DNA from 2 places in the Mesorhizobium sp. B2-8-5 genome. Region 1 is predicted to be linked to the other one. Evidence: riboswitches for the same ligand, from Rfam matches in the RefSeq annotation. Region 1 holds a riboswitch; the other holds the start of a gene.
The links. Region 1 has a riboswitch for cobalamin ahead of FJ430_RS16450 (DUF1636 family protein). Riboswitches for the same ligand answer to the same signal wherever they lie in the genome.

Region 1 (4,419 bases):
CGATGTCTGCGGCAAGCAGCATGGAACGGTAGAAGAGGATGGGGACGACTGCGAAATTGTCGACGCCGAGTTGCGTCACACCCCCCTCTGTCCTGCCGGACATCTCCCCCGCAAGGGGGGAGATTGCTCTGTGGTCGACGGTTTCGCCAACTGTAGATGTTTCAGCTAGCTCGATATTTGACGAAGCAGAGATAGAGCCGGCTTGGGTGACGGCTGATCTCCCCCCTTGCGGGGGAGATGTCCGGCAGGACAGAGGGGGGTGCGAAGGAATGCCGACCCTTGAAACGTTCGACTTCTCGACGACACCAACTCCCGGCTCATAATACCCCGCCTTCGGCACACTGACCGCATCAACCACGGCCGCCTCAGCCCCCGCAAGCTTTGCCAGCCTTTGCACCAGCGCCGCCATATTGGCCGGCCCGCCTTCGCGGAAATAGCCGAGCAGGGCGTCGAGCTCGGCGCGCGGCAGGGTCGAGCCTTCGATCAGGCGCTGGTCCTCGTCATGGCTTTCGCCGGGCAGCAGCGCCAGCTTGATGCCGCGCTCGCGCGCGACCGCAGCGAGCTGGTCGCAGCCATAGCGCCACCACTCATAGCCGCCGAGGATGCGCACCAGGACGACCTTGGCGTGACGGGCGACGCTGTCGATCCACAGGTCCACCGACATCGGATGGCGAAGGTCGCGAAGGGCCGCCAGCCGCATCGAGGGTAGCCGCTCCGCATCCGCCTTCCAGGCGGCGGCCAGACCGGCGAGGTCGCTGTCGGTGAAGGACAGGGCCACCACATCCGCAGGCGTCTGCCTGAGGTCGACCGGCTCGGCGAGATCGTCGAGCGAAGCGGATGTCGTGGTGAGAATATGCATCGCTTTTTGGTCTTAGCCTCAGCCGGCGAGGATACGCTCGATCGCCGGGCGGTTCAGCCCCTTGAGGCCGATGACGACCAGCCGCGAGCGGCGATCGTCATCCGCCGTCCAGGCGCGGTCGTAGTAGTGGTTGACGCGCGGGCCAACGGCCTGGAGCAAGAGACGCATCGGCTTGCCACCAACCTCGACGAAGCCTTTGACGCGCAGCACGTTTTCCTGCTCGGCGGCAAGGGCGACGCGCTTGGCCAACTCATCGGGATTGGCGACCGACGGGACGTCGATGACGAAGGAATCGAAATCGTCATGCTCATGGTCGAGCTCGTCGTCGTGGTGGGTCTTGCGGTTCTCGATGTCGTCCTCGACGGCGAGCCCGAGGCCGAGCAGCACCGACGGGTCGACCTTGCCTTGCGCGGTCGGAACGATCTTCACGGCGCGCGCGACGTGCTTGCCGATGACGGCGTTGGCGCGCTGCGATCCGGCCGCATCCATCAGGTCGCTCTTCGACAGGATGATCAGGTCGGCGCAGGCAATCTGGTCCTCGAATACCTCTTCGACCGGATCGTCATGGTCGAGCGTCACGTCCGCGGCGCGCTGGGCCTGCAGGGCATCCATGTCGGAAGCGACGCGGCCGTCGGCCAGCGCCGGGCCATCAACAACGGCGACGACCCCGTCGACCGTGACGCGGCTCTTGACCGTCGGCCACTGGAAGGCCTGGACTAGCGGCTTCGGCAGAGCGAGGCCGGAGGTCTCGATCAGGATGTGGTCGACCTTGGGGTTGAGCGACAGGATCTGGTCGAGCGCCGGCACGAAATCGTCGGCCACGGTGCAGCAGATGCAGCCATTGGCGAGCTCGACGATGTTTTCCTCCGGGCATGTGTCGACGCCGCAGCCTTTCAGTATCTCGCCGTCGATGCCGACATCACCGAACTCGTTGACGATGATCGCCAGCCGCTTGCCCTTGGCGTTCTCGAGCAGGTTGCGGATCAGCGTCGTCTTGCCGGCGCCGAGGAAGCCGGTGACGACGGTGCAGGGAACACGAGAAACGGAAGCGTTCATGGTCAGTCCTTCAGCATGTCGAGGGGAGGAATGCGGGCAACCAGGCCGCGCTTGAGAGAGTCGGGCCGGCCGCGCCAGGGGACCAGGCCGTCGGTCGAGATGGCGAAGAGCTTTGCGCCGGTGATGAGGTCGGCGCCGCTGGTCGGGGTCAGATCGCCGAAGACATAGCTCCAGCAGCCGTCGCGCAGCAGCGCGGCGCTCAGCCGGCGCTTGCAATTGCCGAGGCATTCGACGGTGCGGATGTTGATGTTTTCGCCGGAGGCAGCCCGGCGCGTGTCCTCGGCGAGCAGCGCGCCGGCACGCGGATGGCCGTCCGAGCCGGTTTCGTCGCGGCAAGAGGAGCAGACGATGACGGTCACGCCGGCCAGCGCGTCGGGCTCGGACGAAATATCCGCACTGTTTGCCGGGAAACTGCCGTTACGATCCAAAACCAGGCTCCTTGCCCGGAAAACCCGCCGGGCATTCGGATACTTAAAGTTTCAGACGGCAGGTCTCCTGGCTCGCGAGTCGTCGCCTTGAAGGCCGCCTTCCCGGGAACATCCCAGTGGTTTTCGGCCGGGGCTCGTCGCTTACAGTTGCGGGGACAGCCGCGGATTTGGGCGTTGGCCCGCACCGCATTCCCTCTTGGCTCCTCCCTTTGCCGGGAGAAGACCGTCTGCGGCGGATTTAGGCTTACGGCCGGGTGCCTGTCAACGCACGGCTACGACACCGCGATGTCGGCCAGCGCCGGCCCGAGGTCGCCGGCCGGCGTCACTTCGATCGCTCCCAGGCCGAGCCAGCCCTGCATTTGCTGCAGTTCGTCGAAGAGTTGGGCCGCCGTTTCGGCGGGGGCGCCGGCCTCTGCAAAGGCGGCATGGACGCGCAGCACGCTCGCCGGCCGATCGGCTCGCAGATCGACACGGGCGACGATGCGGTCGCCAAGCAGGAAGGGCAGCACGTAGTAGCCGTATTGGCGCTTTTCGGCCGGCGTGTAGATCTCGATGCGGTAGCGGAAGCCGAAGAGTTTTTCCGTCCGGGTGCGCTCGAAGACGACGGGATCGAAGGGGGCGAGCAGGGCGCGGGCCTCTATCCGGCGTGGAAAGCGGGCGTCCTTGTGGAGATAGGCGGTCTTGTCCCAGCTCTCGACCTTCACAGGCAGCAGTTCGCCCGCTTCGACCAGTTCCTCGATGCGGTCTTTCGTATCGCCCGGCGCGAGACGAAAATAGTCGCGAAGGTCGCCATAGGTGGCGATGCCATGGGCGCGGGCCGAGATGCGCAGCAATTCGCGATGCGCGTCCTCGACCGAGGGTACCGGCAGGTCGAGTACGGCCTGCGGCAAAACGCGCTCGGGCAGGTCGTAATAGCGTTCGAAGCCGCGCCGGTAGGCGGTGGTGATGCGTCCGGCCCAGAACAGCCATTCAAAAGCGTGCTTGGCCTCGCTCCAGCCCCACCAGCCGCCATTGCCCTTGTGGCCTTCGATGTCGGACGCGGCGATCGGGCCGCGTTCGGCGACCTGCGCATAGATCTCGTCGATCATCGCCTTACGCTCCCGGCCCCATTTCGCCAGGCCGAGATACATCTCGTCGCCCTGCTCGGCGCGCAGCATGCGCCAGCGCATCAAAGGGTAGGTTTCGACAGGCAGGAACGACGCCTCATGCGCCCAATACTCAAAGACCGCGCGCTTGCGGGTGACCGCGGCGTTGTCGAGCAGCGCAAGCGGGTAGGGGCCGAGGCGAGAATAGAGCGGCATATAATGAGCACGCACCACAGCGCTGACGGAATCGATCTGCAACAGGCCGGTTCGTGAAAGCACGCGCGCAAGGTGGCGGCGATCCGGAACGCCGCCGGGCCTAGGGTCGTTGAACCCCTGTGCTCCGAGCGCAATGCGCCTCGCCATGGCCAGCGAAATCTTGTCCTTCATCAAGGCGCCCTTGCGCTGATCATTTGCCGGATTTTTAGCCGGTGATTCCGGCGATGCTAGCAGGCAAATGGCGGGAGATATGTCAGGAGAGAAAAGTGGAGTAAAAAGCGAAGGAAATCAAACAGGAGCGGATCGGACCAGTTTCTTCCGATAAGGCGTCCAGGGTCGCGAATTGAACAAGGTTTGACTTGCGTCACCGAAACCGCTGCGCTAACCCTCGCCGCGTTGCAGCATGGGCCCCTTAAAACGGTTCAGCGGTTAAACTGTCACGCTTCCGCATTAGAGTTCGTTGCTGTAATCAAAGTGAACTGCCCGCCTAAGGAAAGCCGCCGCATGAGCGCACTCCTGAGTTCATATCTGCCGATCGTCCTGTTCATCGCCGTGGCGCTGGTCGTCGGCCTTGCGCTGCTCATAGCGCCGTTCCTGGTGGCCTACCGCAATCCCGACCCGGAAAAGCTTTCCGCCTATGAATGCGGCTTCAACTCGTTTGACGACGCCCGTATGAAATTCGACATCCGCTTCTACCTGGTGTCGATCCTGTTCATCATCTTCGATCTCGAAGTCGCCTTCCTGTTCCCGTGGGCGGTCTCCTTCTCCAAGGTCG
Region 2 (4,419 bases), 2.3 Mb from region 1:
CGCGAACACCGGGGCAATCTCCTCCTTGCCGTCGGGCAGCGCCAGCCAGGTCTGCAGGCCGGAGACCGACATCGGCGCGCCGCGCAACTCCTCCGGCGTGCGCTCGGAATGGACGATACCGCGCCCGGCTGTCATCAAATTCACGTCGCCCGGCGCGATCACCATTTCGGTGCCGAGCGAATCGCGATGCCTGATCTTGCCGTCGAACAGGTAGGTGACGGTGGAGAGGCCGATATGCGGATGCGGACGCACGTCGAGCGCATGGCCGGCGCGCAGGATCGCTGGCCCCATGCGGTCGAAGAAGATGAACGGCCCGACCAGACGGCGCTTCGCCGTCGGCAGGGCGCGGCGCACCTCGAAGCCGCCAATGTCCTTGGCGTTGGGGACGACCATCAGCTCGATCTGGTCGCAGGCGAAGGCATCGCCCGGTTCAGGATCGTTTCCCGGAAAGAAGCTCATGTCGGATCCTCAGGCGAAACGCAGCGCCGACCTGGCCTTCGCCTTGGCAGCTTCTTCCTCGCGGTTGCGCGGTTCCTGGTTGGTTTCGAGCGAATCGATCAATTCGCGCGCGACAGCTGTGATCGCCTCGACCGCATGGTGGAAGGCATGTTCGTTGCGCTTGGAGGGCTTGGTCGAGCCGCTCAGCTTGCGCACGAATTGCAGCGCTGCGTCATGCACTTCGTCATTGGTCGCCGGCGGCTCGAAATTGGCCAGGGTCTTGATGTTGCGGCACATAGCTTGAACTCCTTACCTGCTTTCTTTGCCCACCGTCGTCCAAATTACTCTGCGTCGTTACTCTGCGTCGAGCGGCTCCGTTCCTACCGGCTTGCCGTCGCGCGACAGCCTGATCTTCTCGACCTTGTCCTCGGCCGCTTTCAGCAGCCGGTCACAATGCGCCTTCAGCGCTTCGCCGCGCTCATAGATCTTGATCGACTGGTCGAGCGGGACGTCGCCGCGCTCAAGATCATCGACGATCTTCTCCAGAGCGTCTAGCGCCTGTTCGAAGCTCATCGCCTTGACGTCCTCATTGTCTTCCAATGCCATACCCTATCCCTTCATCAGCCGCCCGACATGGGCGGCGACTGAAAATGCCAGTCCCTGCAGATCGTAGCCGCCTTCCAGCAAGCTGACGAGCCTGTTGGAGCTGTGGCGTCCGGCGCGCTCCATCAATTGCCCGGTCGCCCAGTCGAAATCGTCCTCGGTCAGGTTGATCTCGGCCAGCGGATCGCGGTGGTGCGCGTCGAAGCCGGCTGAAATGATGATCAGGTCCGGCGCAAACGCATCGATGGAGGGCAGCACGCGCGACAGGAAGGCGTCGCGGAACAGGTCGCTGCCGGTCTGCGGCGCGAGCGGCGCGTTGATGATATTGCCGGCGCCGGTTTCACTTTTCGCTCCGGTACCGGGATAAAGCGGCATCTGGTGCGTCGAGCAATAGAGAACCGACGGGTCGTCCCAAAAAATGTCCTGTGTGCCGTTGCCGTGGTGGACGTCCCAGTCGACGATGGCGACGCGCTCGGCCTGATGCTTCTTCTGCGCGTAGCGGGCGGCGATCGCGGCCGTGTTGAACAGGCAGAAGCCCATCGCGGTGGTCTTTTCGGCGTGGTGACCCGGCGGACGGGCGGCGACGAAGACGTTGGCGGCACGGCCCTCGAAGACGTCGTCTACCGCCGCGTTGGCGCCGCCGATCGCCGTCACCACGGCCTGCCAGCTTTTCGGGCTGGCGCTGGTATCGGCGTCGATCGAGACGATGCCGTTCTCAGGGATCGCCGCGCGCACGCGCTCGACGAAATCCTCGGGATGCGCATAGAGGATCGTTTTCTCATCGCCTTCGGGCGCCTTGACGCGGTCGAGCGCCGAAAAAGCCTCGTCGTCGAGCACGCGTTCGATGGCGCGCAGGCGGTCGGGCCGCTCGGGATGGCCGGGCGGCGTGAGGTGTTCCAGAAAGATCGGGTGCGTGTAGAGACGGGTGGCCATGGCGCCTAATCTAGGCACCGGCGGCGCGGATGACCATGTTTGAAAGCCGAATGGCTGGGGAAAATTGCGCCAGCCCGTGTCGCTGGCGCCATTGGCGCGGCGCAAGCTTCGCGGTAAGGTTCTTCGCTGCCTGGTGCCCGCGACGCGGGAGAATCGGGAACACGGTTGAACTCCGTGGCGTGCCCAACGCTGTGAGGGGGACCGCGCCGGCAAAGCCACTGTCGATGACGGGAAGGCGCCGGATGCGGGAGGATCCCGAGCCAGAAGACCGGCCCGGCAGACATGGTTTTCCGCTTGGTCAGGCGGGGGACTGCTTGTCGCAAGGGGAAAAGCGATGACGGCAGCAGCGATCGCCGCGAGCGGCGACGACTTTGACCAATTGGCGCGCGACGCGGTCTATCGGGCGATGTTCACCAGGCGTGACGTGCGCAGCCATTTTGTCCCCGACGACCTCGATGACAGCGTGTTGGCGCGGCTCATCACCGCCGCGCATCATGCGCCGTCGGTCGGCTACATGCAGCCGTGGAACTTCATCGTCATCCGCGATCCAGGCAGGCGTCAGCAGGTGCGCGACCTGTTCCTCGCCGCGCGCGAGCAGGAGCTGCCGGCGATCGAGGCGGAACGGCAGGCGCTTTACCGCAAGCTGAAGCTCGAGGGCATCTGCGAAAGCGCGCTCAATCTGTGCATCACCTGCGACCGGCAGCGGTCGAAGGACTCGCCGCTCGGGCGTTGGCATAATCCGGAGATGGATCTCTACAGCACCGTCTGCGCGGTGCAGAATTTCTGGCTGGCGGCGCGTGCCGAAGGTGTCGGCGTCGGCTGGGTAAGCATCATCGAGATCGAAGCGCTGAGGCGGCTTCTCGCAATCCCCGAACATGTCACGCCGATCGCCTATCTCTGCGTGGGCCGCGTCTCAGCCTTCGCGCCGAAGCCCGATCTCGAGGCCCATGGCTGGGGCAAGCGCCTGCCGCTGCCGGAGTTGGTGATGAGCGAGACTTTCCGCGGCGCCGGCGAGGCGCCGCTCAAATCGGCGATCGCAAGGCTAATGCATGTCGCGCAAAAGTGACCTCGGTTTTGCGACAACGACATGCATCAAGCAACGACCTAAAAGCGCGTCGCGTGAATCCGTTTCGACGCGACGCGCTTTAGGCGGTCCTTCGAAATCCTGATCAAGCGGCCCGGGGCGTATCCCAGCGCGAGCCGCCGCCGAAGGAGCCCAGCGCCTTGTCGCGCAGTTCCCTGAACTTGGACGAGGCCTCGGCCAGCCGGTGGTCCCATTCGGGATTGGGCACCTGGCCCTCGATGGCTTCGAAATAGACCTGCATCAGCGATGCAATGGCGAAGGGCTCGATGAAGGCCGCCTTGAAGGCCCAGGCAAAGACGATGGCCAGCACGAAAGCCCAGCCGGCAAGCTGACCCGGCATGACCCAGAGGATCGCCGCGGCGGGCGCCAGCATCAACAGGAAGATGACGAAGGACACGCCCCACATGATCGCCGCCAGCCAGACGGCGTTCTTGACCATGTGCTTGCCGTTCTGGGCGTAGAGGACGACGCCTTGCCTGGCCGTCTCGAAGGGCGAGTTCGAATTGATGCGGATGTTGTAGCCGAGGATGATCTCGTCGACATAGGTCAGCGAGATACGGATGATGGTGTTGATGAAGCTGACGATGCCGCTCAGGCCCGGGATCGGCAGGAAGGCGGCTATGCCGCCGATCAGGCCGGTGATGGCGCGGATGGCGCCCTTGACCAGTTGGTCGACGACGAAAAGGATGTTGGCCTCGGCGAAACGCTGGGTGACCACTTCCTTGGCATAGGCGATCTGGTTCTGGCCGTCAGGGACATCGTGGCCGTCGATCAGATGCACCATGACGGCGATATGGCCCGCCTTCAGCACGTAGAGGATGTATTCGCGGATCCAGTAGACGGCGATCGACACGACGCCGAAGCCGACCACGCCGCCCCAGAGCGCGAAGGACATCGGCCCGTCGGGATCGGTCGAGATGTGGCCGACGCCGTAGCCGACGCTGGCCCCCGTCCCAGTCGCCATGATGTAGGCAACCGTGATGCCGAAATAGACGATCATGCGAAAGACGATGAACGGCCATGTCCGCATCATGATGGACACCGACCTGGCGATGCTGAAGTCCCACATGCCCCGACTCTCCACACCCCCGCGCATGATCCCGAAAATCGGAATGGATTTTCGGAGAAGAGTCATGCGCTGAATCAAAGTTTTTACAGCGTCCTTTGCGCGTTCAAAGAACGCGCGGCGCTGTAAGAGTTGGCGGTGGAGGATGCGCTCGCCCCATTGATTGTCAATCGCGGCGGGGTTGCGTCGGCCGGAAAGCGGTGCACAACCCGGTGGCTTGGTTACCCAAGCGTGCCGTCAACCCTCTTGCGCAAGCCTTCGAGCAGTTGCTTGAACGCCGCGATCGCCTTCTTCG

Region 2: another riboswitch for cobalamin. It lies ahead of bluB (5,6-dimethylbenzimidazole synthase); the one in region 1 lies ahead of FJ430_RS16450 (DUF1636 family protein).

The regions. Positions count from the first base shown of each region.
Region 1 covers NZ_CP083951.1:3,400,375-3,404,793, forward strand. Annotated here, with positions in the region: gene FJ430_RS16440 (cobaltochelatase subunit CobN) at 1-859, opposite strand, end outside; gene cobW (cobalamin biosynthesis protein CobW) at 878-1,915, opposite strand; gene FJ430_RS16450 (DUF1636 family protein) at 1,918-2,343, opposite strand; cobalamin riboswitch at 2,383-2,586, opposite strand; gene FJ430_RS16455 (winged helix-turn-helix domain-containing protein) at 2,616-3,815, opposite strand; gene FJ430_RS16460 (NADH-quinone oxidoreductase subunit A) at 4,149-4,419, shown strand, end outside.
Region 2 covers NZ_CP083951.1:5,667,067-5,671,485, forward strand. Annotated here, with positions in the region: gene FJ430_RS28060 (pirin family protein) at 1-459, opposite strand, end outside; gene FJ430_RS28065 (DUF2277 domain-containing protein) at 469-735, opposite strand; gene FJ430_RS28070 (exodeoxyribonuclease VII small subunit) at 793-1,044, opposite strand; gene FJ430_RS28075 (histone deacetylase family protein) at 1,048-1,974, opposite strand; cobalamin riboswitch at 2,089-2,266, shown strand; gene bluB (5,6-dimethylbenzimidazole synthase) at 2,309-3,040, shown strand; gene FJ430_RS28085 (hypothetical protein) at 3,144-4,127, opposite strand; gene FJ430_RS28090 (TetR/AcrR family transcriptional regulator) at 4,346-4,419, opposite strand, start outside.